Linked DNA regions of Flammeovirga yaeyamensis. The main gene of each other region encodes a partner of the protein of the gene in region 3 in a complex. Links are inferred from orthologs where the notes say so. Each region holds a gene or a part of one and is shown on either strand. Other genes may lie near its edges.

What was found. Proteins that work in one complex are often made in the same cells at the same time.
Region 1: the proteins of tsaD (region 3) and tsaB are in contact, whole or in part, in a solved structure (PDB 4WQ4), measured with the Escherichia coli proteins. The link is inferred for Flammeovirga yaeyamensis from one-to-one orthologs.
Region 2: the proteins of tsaD (region 3) and tsaE are in contact, whole or in part, in a crystal structure (PDB 6N9A), measured with the Thermotoga maritima proteins. The link is inferred for Flammeovirga yaeyamensis from one-to-one orthologs. Residues at the interface, in WP_004082750.1 of Thermotoga maritima: Cys10, Asp11, Arg49, His50, Leu82, Gly84, Gly135, Gly136, Glu154, Thr155, Leu156, Asp157, Asp158, Ser159, Glu162, Asp165, Lys166, Arg169, Leu170, Tyr175, Lys213, Thr214, Leu217, Tyr218, Gln221, Arg222, Asn324; in WP_004082108.1 of Thermotoga maritima: Leu37, Gly38, Lys46, Lys57, Val59, Lys60, Ser61, Thr63, Phe64, Thr65, Leu66, Met67, Val69, Pro71, Tyr82, Arg83, Leu84, Asp86, Asp88, Phe89, Asp93, Ile128, Asp130, Glu131, Arg134.

Annotation. Positions count from the first base shown.
Region 1 is NZ_CP076132.1:4,454,094-4,457,665, forward strand. The notes cover bases 407-3,292. They hold tsaB (tRNA (adenosine(37)-N6)-threonylcarbamoyltransferase complex dimerization subunit type 1 TsaB), read left to right. Parts: upstream 407-1,455; coding sequence 1,456-2,130; downstream 2,131-3,292. Other genes in these bases: KMW28_RS17600 (peptidylprolyl isomerase), read left to right, coding at 407-1,038; priA (replication restart helicase PriA), read left to right, coding at 2,160-3,292. In the rest of the region: KMW28_RS17595 (TonB-dependent receptor), read right to left, coding at 1-29; more of KMW28_RS17600, read left to right, coding at 268-406; more of priA, read left to right, coding at 3,293-3,572. UniProt on the Escherichia coli protein: Required for the formation of a threonylcarbamoyl group on adenosine at position 37 (t(6)A37) in tRNAs that read codons beginning with adenine.
Region 2 is NZ_CP076132.1:4,795,130-4,798,596, reverse strand. Bases 281-3,061 are described here. They hold tsaE (tRNA (adenosine(37)-N6)-threonylcarbamoyltransferase complex ATPase subunit type 1 TsaE), read right to left. Parts: upstream 2,000-3,061; coding sequence 1,562-1,999; downstream 281-1,561. Other genes in these bases: KMW28_RS19130 (outer membrane beta-barrel protein), read right to left, coding at 2,306-2,995; KMW28_RS19140 (alanine dehydrogenase), read right to left, coding at 310-1,542. Also shown: KMW28_RS19145 (glycoside hydrolase family 2 protein), read left to right, coding at 1-188. UniProt on the Escherichia coli protein: Required for the formation of a threonylcarbamoyl group on adenosine at position 37 (t(6)A37) in tRNAs that read codons beginning with adenine.
Region 3 is NZ_CP076132.1:4,002,497-4,006,539, reverse strand. Bases 441-3,408 are described here. They hold tsaD (tRNA (adenosine(37)-N6)-threonylcarbamoyltransferase complex transferase subunit TsaD), read right to left. Parts: upstream 2,451-3,408; coding sequence 1,431-2,450; downstream 441-1,430. Other genes in these bases: KMW28_RS15825 (S46 family peptidase), read right to left, coding at 3,116-3,408; KMW28_RS15830 (hypothetical protein), read left to right, coding at 2,552-3,004; KMW28_RS15840 (hypothetical protein), read right to left, coding at 1,114-1,425; lgt (prolipoprotein diacylglyceryl transferase), read right to left, coding at 441-864. Also shown: more of lgt, read right to left, coding at 10-440; more of KMW28_RS15825, read right to left, coding at 3,409-4,043.

The DNA of each region.
Region 1 (3,572 bases), 450 kb from region 3 along the record:
ATAGCGAACGAAATAAGATATTTGTTCATTGTTAAATTAAATTCAATACTAAAACGTGTTACCAAATCACAGGTGCAAATGTATAGGGCGTTTGTTTTGTATTAATATCTAAATCTTAAACTATCTGTTAATTAAATTACCTTTAAAATTAACTCAATGTTACATAATTTGTGAAAATGTGTTATAAACAAAGAATAGAATCTTATCGGATTGTATTTTTTTTGCGATTCCGTAGTTTTGAGTAAAGATTTTAAACAAATAACTCTAATGTTAAGAAAAAGCCAACTTCAAATTTTACTACTACTTCTTGGAATTTTCATTTTAGGATGTGAATCGAAAAAAAGCGACAAATTTCAGGAACAAGAGTACGTAAAGAAAAAGGTAGTGAAGCGAACGATGCCTGAACTCAACGATGATAATGCCATTGAAGAGCTCACATGGTACGGTGAAGAAAACCAAGATTCCATCGTTTTATTATCGACTCGTTTAGGTGATATCAAAATCAAGCTATATAAAGATACTTGGAGACATCGCTCTTCTTTTATCATGTTAACCAAAAGAGGCTACTTTAATAACTCTGAGTTTTACAGAGTCGTACCTCAATTCATCGCCCAAGGAGGAGATACCGATGATCCAAAATTTAGAAAGAAAAAGAGATCATTCGGCAAATACCATTTACCCAACGAAATTTATCCTCAGAAACACATCCATAAAAGAGGTGCAGTTGCTGCGGCTAGAGAATACGATAATAACCCAAAAAGAGAATCAACACCATTCGACTTCTTTATCGTTCAAGGATATCCTGTCACCGACAATGAATTGGCGGCCTCTGAACAAGAAAACGGAGTGAAGTACAATGCCCAACAAAGAAAAATCTATAAAAAAATTGGTGGCACCCCTCACTTAGATGGCATGCACACCGTATTTGGAGAAGTAATAGAAGGTATGGACGTAGTGGATAAGATCTGTGCGGAGAAAACGGAAGGGGAATGGCCGTTGGAGATTGTGACGATACAAGCGAAAACAGTTATAAATTAAAAGTTAAAAATGAAAAATGAAAAACGTGAAATGTTACTCTAACGTGGAAGAGGGAAACTGTGTTCCATATGATTTTAGCTTTTACGTGAGAAATTAGAAGTTAGGAACTAGGAGTTAGGAGTTACCGAATTTACGCTCCTACCGTAAACACTAAAGCAACAACTTGTGGCATATTTAGATGGAGTGTAATCCACTTTAAAAATCACTTTTCACTCCTAAATTCCCGCGTTAGCTTAACTAACCACGTTTTTCATTTTTAACTTTTCATTTTTCATTTCCCCCAGCGGCAGCTGGAAGTAAAATATTTCTTAACCTATAGCCTCCTTATTAAATAGTATTTTTAATTTTACATTAGAGTGATGTATTCGCTCTTTTGTTTAATCAAGAACTTCATTGTTCTTTTTGATATTGAACTCCATGATTTTAAGTATAGATACTTCTACCACTGTTTGTTCGGTGGCATTACATACATTAGAAGGGGAACTGACCTCTTACTACGAACAACATATTGATAAATCGCACTCAGAATATCTGGCGGTGATGATCAAAAACTTGGTAGAGAATGCCAACTTGAAGATGAGCGACCTTAAAGGGGTGGCTGTTTCCGAAGGTCCGGGTTCTTATACAGGATTGAGAATTGGGGCGTCAACAGCAAAAGGTATTTGTTATACTTTGGATATTCCTTTAATGGGGATTAGTACTTTGGAGTCGATGGCACTTCAGGTGAGCGAATATGCTGAAGAAGGTGATATGATCTGCCCAATGTTGGATGCCCGAAGAATGGAAGTGTATACTGCTTTATATACTAAAGGTATGGAGGAGTTACTTTCGCCTCAACCAAAAATTATGGACGAAGAAAGTTTCAATGATGTGGAAGCTCGATTAGTCTATTTTGGTAATGGTGCTGAAAAATGTCTTCCTTTATTAGAAAACAGAAGTTCTAAGATAATTAAAGGTATTGTTCCTTCGGCCAAATATATTGGTGAGTTGGCTTTAGAAGAATATAAAAAAGAAGCTTTTAAAGATGTGGCTTATTGGGAGCCTGAATACTTAAAAGAATTCCAAGCAACTACTCCGAGAAAACGACTGTAGTTTTTTATTCATCCGTTTATAATGCTTCTATGAAATTTGCCGAGGTCTTATTACCTGTACCTATTCCAAAAAGTTTTTGCTATGCTATTCCACCTCAATTAGATCTTGAATTGGTGGTGGGACATCGTGTGCTTGTAGAATTTGGAAATAGAAAAATGTACACGGGTATTGTCTCGGAGATTCATCAAAAAGTACCGGAGAAATACGATCCTAAACCTATATTAGAAGTACTGGAGGTAGAACCTAGTGTCCTGCCTTCTCAGATAAAACTTTGGCAATGGGTGGCCGACTATTATATGTGTTCTATTGGCGAAGTCCTCAATGTAGCACTCCCATCAGGACTTAAACTAAGTAGTCAGTCATTTTTACAGATCCATCCTCATTTTATCGTCGAAGAAAATCTTGAGCGTTTGAACGATCGGGAATTTACTTTGATGAGCTATTTAGAGAAAGAACAAACCATTCCTTACACCCAAGTGGGTGAGATTCTGGAAATCAAGAGCCCTTATAAAACTATCAAGAATTTGATAGAAATGGAGGCTATTCTCTTGATAGAAAAAATTAAGGAAAAGTATAAACCTAAAATGGAAAAGAGGTTGAGGTTGGTGCAATACTATGCTGAACAACCTCATCTCGTAGACAAGCTTTTCGAACATCTAGCCAAAAAAACAAAACAAGAAGATGCACTTCTAAAGTACCTTTCTTTGGTGCCTATTCATGATGATCACCTTTTAAATTATCATGGGGTAAACAAAAGAGAGTTTCTTCATGTTGGTCGTCCCCTATCCCCTAGTTCGGTGGGAACAATGACCAAAAACGGCATATTTGAAGAGTTCGAAAGACAAGTTCCTCGATTTGAACTATCCGCAGCTGATAAAGTTCAACCTACACCAGTCTTATCTCCTGCTCAACAGGAATGTTTGGAAAAAACGATTCATGGTTTAAATGAAAAGAATGTCTGTTTGCTTCATGGTGTTACCGGAAGTGGAAAAACAGAAATCTATCTTCAGTTAATCAAAAGTGTTATTGATAATGGAGAACAGGCTTTATTCCTTATTCCTGAAATTGCTTTAACAAGTCAATTAGTAAGGCGATTGAAAGTCTATTTTGGTGACGTATTAGGGATTTATCACTCCAAATTTTCTGATAATGAAAGAGTAGAAACGTGGAAAGGCGTTCAAGAAGATCAATTTCAAGTCATTGTGGGAACAAGATCATCTATATTCTTACCCTTCACCGATCTTTCTTTAATTATTGTCGATGAAGAACACGATAGTTCATACAAAGCACACGACCCTGCCCCACGTTATCAAGGTAGAGATTTGGCTTTGGTATTGGCACATATGCATCATGCAAAAGTAGTTTTGGGATCAGCTACTCCTTCTTTGGAATCCTATTATTTGGCGGCTAAGAAAAAGTATGCTTATGCAGGGCTTCATGAA
Region 2 (3,467 bases), 790 kb from region 3 along the record:
GTTTATATGGAGGTGAGTTAATCAGAAACTTAGGAACGCCAACAGGAAGTGAATCCATCAAAATGGCCAATGGAAAAGCGGCAATAGAAGTAAAAGCTTATCCGGCATCAGAAAAGATTACAATGAGTGTATTGAACCAATATTTTAAAGGTTCATACCTAAATATAAATGTGAAAAAAGATATTTAAAGAAGGACAGATCATTTCATTTTTAAAGTTGAACGATAAGCCCATTAGTTTTTTTATAGTATAATTACACCCTATTTATTAAAAACCTCGAAAGGCAGGAATGCTTTTTCGGGGTCTTTTTTTAAAACCCCGCAGCTAAAATTAAATCCAGATTCTTCAAAGGCATATCAAATTTCTCGGCGATGGCTTGGTTGGTTACACTTCCTCTGTATGTGTACACCCCTTTCGCAAACCAAGGGTGGCGACGCATCATCGTATCGACTTTGCATTCGTCGCTTACCTTTAATAATATAGGCGTAAAGATATTACTGATAGCTGCTGTAGCTGTTCTTGAAACACGAGAAGCAATATTAGGAACACAATAGTGAATCACTCCATGCTTTTTATATACAGGATGACGGTGATTGGTAGGTTCTGAGGTTTCGAAACATCCTCCTTGATCAATACACACATCAATAATGATGGAATTTTCTCTCATGCCCATTACCATTTCTTCGGTAACGATCGATGGAGTTCTCTTGCCGTGGGTATGAATCGCTCCAATCACAATATCAGCTCTTCTCAAAGCCTCATCAATTGATGTACTATCGAAAGCAGAAGTGAATAGGTGAGGGTTGTTGAGTTCTTTTTTGAGTCGACGCAGTTTGTAGATGGCATTATCAAATACTTTGACCTCGGCACCCATACCAATAGCAGTTCTAGCGGCAAATTCAGCCACCGTTCCGGCACCAAGAATCACTACTTTAGAAGGAGGTACACCTGTAATCCCTCCAAGGATAATTCCTTTTCCTCCATTGTAGCTGCTTAAATATTCAGCGGCAATCAGCATTACAGTACTACCTGCAATTTCACTCATTGCTCTAACCAAAGGAAGTCCACCTACTTTGTCCTCGATCAACTCAAAACCTAAAGCAGTAATTTTTTTATTATTGAGGGCTTCGAGTACCTCTTTTTTGATATCACGGAGGTGAATAGCAGAAATAATAGTTCTGCCCTGTTTCATGTGATTGACTTCCTCTACCGTTGGAGAAGAAATCTTGATCACCAAGTCACATTCCATCACCTCTTTATGAGAGTAGACGATAGTTGCACCTACCTCAGAATATTCTTGATCTTCATGATTGATGTGTTGTCCGGCTTTGGACTCCACATACACTTCGCATCCATTGTTGACTAAAAGGGAAACAGCACCGGGGCGTAATGCACAACGTTTTTCATCGGGATTTAACTCCTTTGGAACGCCTATCTTTAAAGGATTTCCTTTTTTATGAAGTGGCCCTTCCATCACCTCTTGTGGATGATACTGAAAATAACTTTCTGTGGCTTTATCAAAACCTTCACGTTGCTTGCCCATGTTTCTCCGTCTTAAAAAATTAAACGATACGAATACTTATTTCCCTTGTTGTTTCATCAATGGGAACGATAGTTACTTCTGTACAGTCTTCAGGTAATAATCTTTCAACTTTTGAAGGCCACTCTATCAGACAAAGATTGTCGCTGTAGATGTACTCCTCAAATCCGATATCAAATGCTTCTGAAGGATCTTTAATTCTGTACATGTCAAAATGATAAACGGTATCTGCCTGATCGGTCATGTACTCGTTTACCAAAGCAAATGTTGGACTATTGACGTGATCCATCACTCCCAACACTTCGCAAATTGCTTTTATGAAAGTGGTTTTTCCCGCTCCCATCTCTCCATGAAATAACCAAACCTTCGATGAATCCTGTGCAAACTCAAGAATTTGTTTTGCAGCATTATTCAAATCATCGATGGAGTTTGTGGTAATTTTTAACTCTTTCGTTTCCATAAGCGTCAAAGATAAATTATTCCATTGATCAAGAGTAATGATTACGGCTTATTTAATATTCATTTTCACTTTTGGGGATATCAAATATCTAGTTGTAATAGTGATGTATCACTTTGTGAAGTGGGGATACTTAAAATATTAAATCGATTACTTTCATTAATTGCTTTATTCGGGTGATGAATTTACTTAAAAATTTTGTTTGATAGATCATCCTTAGATAAAATATTGAGTTTTACGACCTTCATCTATCAAAAAAGCCTTCAATTCTTAAAGAAATGAAGGCTTTTGATTTAATTTTTTGATGGATTAGAAACTTGAGAAAGTAATACCTATAGTATAAGGAGTACTGTCTAAAGTTGTTCCATTTGGAATAGCAACGGCATTGTCTTTAAACGTTTCGGTAAATCCGTAAGCACAGAAGAAGTTGATCCATTTGTAACCAATTCTTCCGATAAACTGACCTCTGAAATCATTTAAATTTAAGTTTCCTTTATCTTTTGCGATTCTGGTATCGCCATTTGTTTCGTGTTTTACTTTAGTATGACTTGCGAACATGTAACCAAACTTAGCACCAACAGCTAGACGGAAAGCATCCTTTCCTGGGTGAGTTCTAAATCTGAACTCCAATGGAATCTCTACATAGTTAGCTACCATTTTCGATTTCTTCGTGTTATCGAACAAAAGGTTGGTATCTACAATTTGTGTTTGATCTCCATTTTTTCCTAAAGTCTGACCATTTTTAAAGAAGAAGTTATCTGCAGAATAACCAATACCTGGGTTAAAAGTGAATTTACCACTACTCGATAAAGTAAATTCATACATATAAGAGATAGATACAGATCTAGATTGTGTTTCTAACGGTAATCCACTATCGTCTGCCCAATTGGTCAATCCTAAATCAAGGTAAAAGTTACCAGGAATTTTCTTTAATGGATTCTGAGCAAAAAGTGAAATGGATATGAAGGATAAAAGGATGGCTAGACTAAGCTTTTTCATGTTGTGATTCTGTTTATGTACCCAAATTAATTGATATGGTACCAAATGCTATTCAAATATAAGAGAAAAATGAATTTATGAGAGATGTTTTTTGTACTACTTTCTTAATGAACTGTTTTTGATGAAGATTGAGTTTTAAAAAAATAATCTCGGATAAACATCAAATACTCGGTTTGTATTCTATTGAATAGCGTTAGTTGATTTGACACCTGATGTGATATTGATCTAATCTTTACAATAATATAGTGCAGATGAGGTAAGTATCACTTTCAACTTATAGAAAATTGAGATGTAGACTTCGACAAATTATTTGATGATAATCCTCACTTGATTAAAAAAAATAGTACTATTTCATGCTGTTAAGTAACTTTTAGAAAAATTGGCATGATTAAAATTTACTGTAAATCAATCACTTACAGATAAAAGTTCCGAAAAGTAAAAATATAAGTGATTTTTCATTGCGTTGAATAGA
Region 3 (4,043 bases):
TTCTTGAATTTATTTTTTATCCTTATTTAGGTTAGGATTCTTTTCCGGGAATGGAGGAGGGGCTGCAGCTGGAGTAGTTGATCTCCAAATAAAGTACAAACCACCTAAGACGGCAGGGATACTTAATAATTGTCCCATATTGAATTCCATGCCTTGTTCAAAACCAACTTGGTTTTCTTTAAAGAATTCCCAAACGAAACGCATACCGAATACTAAAACAAGGAAAAGACCGAATAATCTACCCTGTGGTAAAGCAGGACCTTGTTTTTTGTAGATACCACCTAAAATAAAGAAGATACCTAAGTAAGTAAGCGATTCGTAAAGCTGAGCAGGGTGTCTTGGAATATTATCCAACCTTGTAAAGATAAATGCCCATGCAACTTCTGCTGGCTTACCAACAATCTCAGAGTTCATTAAGTTACCAAAACGGATAAAACATCCTGCTAAAGCTACTGGAATGACGATTCTATCTAAAATCCATAACCAAGGTTGATCTGGACGTTTTTTAGCGTAATAATACAATGCGATGATGATACCGATAGCACCACCATGTGAAGCTAACCCACCCTTCCATACTTGGAAGATTTCAATAAAATGAGCTGGTGTAAAATAGTAATCTGGCTGGTAGAATACCACGTGACCTAGACGTGCACCAATTACAGTAGCGACAACCATATATAACAAGATAGCGTCGGCATCAGATTCTGGTCTGTTTTCGCGAACAAAGATTTTAGCCATGATATAAGTACCGATCAAAAATCCAAGAGAGAATAAAAGACCGTACCATCTAACCGGTAACCAAGATATACTTGGAAATATTTCAGGATTGACATCCCAAGTAATGAATGCTAGTATTGTTTCCATAGTGCAAATATGGTAAAGCATTTGAATTAAAAAAAGGAGTAACGTAGAATTAAAATCAAGAGTTGAAAATTTAATAAACTTTGATTTTTTATATCTGTAGGCGTAAAAATAAAGAGACCGTTTCCACAAAGGGAACGGTCTCTATCTATTTCATTTTCTTTACTGAACTAAAGATGTTTCTAGCGTTAATTAGTATTAGCAATATAGATGAATACGTATTCAGTTTAGTTAAATAAATGTGAATAAATATTAATCAAGTAATGAAGTATCGCTTATTTTAAATTTTTCGTTGCCCTCCTCATCTACATTTAAATAAAGAATACCTTCTTGTCTGAGTTCTTCTAATTTATTCCTTGCTTCTTTTGCACTTACTTTCGCTTGTAAACATAAAGCAGCTACACTAATTCCTTCGTGATTTTTTTTTGCCAAGGCAATAACATCTGCATCTGTTAATGTATTCACAGCTGGAATTATAGGTTGAGATTTTTTTGAGTTAAGATTCAAAAAAACACCTAAACCTATAGCGGCAGCAAAAGCGAATATAACTATAAAGACTCCCATAAAAGTTATTCGTTAGTTCCTGTAAACTTCATTCTAGGATTTGGAGAGGTGCTTAATGCTTCAAAGTCGTTTCCTTCGAACTGATAATGGGCAGCCATAGCAATCATAGCAGCATTATCTGTGCAATGTTCGAAATCAGGAATAAAGACATTCCATCCTCTTTTCTTTCCCTCTTCTAATATAGTATTTCTAAGTGATGAATTTGCAGAAACTCCACCAGCAATTCCAATTTCTTTAATATTTAATTCCTTTGATGCTTTAATCAACTTCTTCATCAAAATCTTGATGAGGGTATGCTGAATACTTGCGCAAATATCTGCTTTGTTTTCTTCAATGAAGTTTTCATTCTTCTGACTTTCTTTTCGCATAAAATTCAAGAAAGCGGTTTTAATGCCACTGAACGAAAAATTATAATCCGGAATATTTACATTAGGGAATTCAAATTTAAGTGGGTCTCCATCTTTAGCATACTTATCAATTAATGGCCCTCCTGGATAATCTAACCCCATAATCTTTGCTGTTTTATCGAAGGCTTCGCCTACAGCATCATCTATAGTTTCTCCTACAACTTCCATTTCTAATGGCGATTTCACTACGACTAATTGGGTGTGTCCTCCACTTACAGTAAGACACAAGAAGGGAAACTGAGGTTTAGGATCATCAATAAAATGAGCAAGAATGTGTGCTTGCATATGGTTTACACCAATCAAAGGAATATCTAATGACATGGCCATACCTTTGGCAAAAGAAGCACCGACTAGTAAGGCTCCTAAAAGTCCTGGACCTTTTGTAAAAGCTACCGCATCCAAATCCGATTTTTCGATTTTGGCCTCTTTTAAAGCTTCGCTAACAACTGGTAAAATATTCTTTTGATGTGCCCTCGAGGCTAACTCCGGAACCACACCTCCGTATTTTTGGTGTACTTCTTGCGTGGAAACTATATTACTAAGCACGTTACCGTGACTTACTACTGAAGCTGAAGTTTCGTCACATGACGACTCTATAGCTAAAATAATACCGCTCATCGTATAATTATTTGTCTATAATCAGCTAAATTACAATACCATGAGCGAATGTGCTAATTAATTGTAATCACATTAACTGACATTGAAACTATTTTTTAACAATGAGTGCGAATTCAGCTATAAATCAGTTATATAAAGAATATACTGATGCTAATAATATAGAAATTACAGAAGAAAAGTTTAATACGCTTCTAATGTACTTTCCATGTCTTTTAATTGTTGCTTCTGACGGAGTAGTAGACGATGAAGAGTGGGTATTTGTAAAGTACCTCTCTAAATTTATGTCAGATGCCTATAAAAGCGATTTGACAAGAAGTGAATTAGAAAATCTTCAAAAACTGTATTTCCAAGAATTGGAGTACCTAGTGAAAACATTAGATAAATGGAAAGATCCGTTTTTGGATACTTTGGCGATCTATCTGAATGAAAACGATATAGAAAAAGATGATGTGCTGGAAATCCTTCATTTATTTGCAGATGCTTCTGATGGCGTTTGCGAAGATGAAGAAGAAGCAATAGAAGAGATTTCAGACCGTTTAGGGTTAGAGTCTTAGTTTTTCATCAAAAAGATAATTTGATATTCATTTGTGATTATAAAATCCAAGTGAAAAAAAAAGCCTCCAACTAATCATAGTTGAAGGCTTTTTTATTATCAGAAATAAAAATTAGTTTTTCACTAAATTCATTTCTTCAATTAAACGAGGACATTCACCATATTTATCAACGATAAATAATACATAGCGAATATCAACGATAATATTTCTACATTTTACTGGATCGAACATCAAATCTGACATGGTCGATTCCCAAGTTCTATCGAAGTTGATACCGATCAACTGACCTTCTGCATTGATAACAGGAGAACCCGAGTTACCACCAGTGGTATGGTTAGAGCCTGTAATACAAACGATCATTTTTCCATCTTCACCGTATTGACCGTAATCTTTCTTGTTGTAAAGGTCGATCAATTTTTGGTGTACATAGAATTCATGAGTCTTTGGTACGTCTTGTAATCTTTTCTCCATTACACCTTCTAGAGTCGTATAATGTTTGAATTCAACACCATCTCTTGGTTCAGAACCTTCAATTTTACCATATGTAACTCTTAAAGTTGAGTTGGCATCTGACCAGTATTTCTTACTAGCTCCTTTGTTATTAGCAACATACTCTCGGTTAGGGAATACTTCTCTTAAAGCCTTTACGTAAGTTCTCATTGATAAATTGATTTCTTCAGAAAGTGTTTTGTATTCAAATACCACTTTATTATTGAAGATCTCGTAAATATCATTAGCTAAAACAAAAGCAGGGTCCTTTTTTACTTTACCTAAAATAGCACTCTCGTTTCCATTAAGTAATGCCATCAATTTCTCTTCATTACAGAAAATACTTTTCTTGTAAACAGATGCAGCTAATTTATCAAAGTTACCTTTCTCTTTAGCAGTTTTAAACGCGTCAGGTAAGAAAGATGGATCGATAGCATCAGAATATAATGAAGAGGCAGAAACAAAGATTTCTTGATCTGTTCCTTTATCGTAGTTTTTAAAGAAACCTTTTGCCGCACTTTTCAACTTTGAAACCGTAGCAATGAATTCA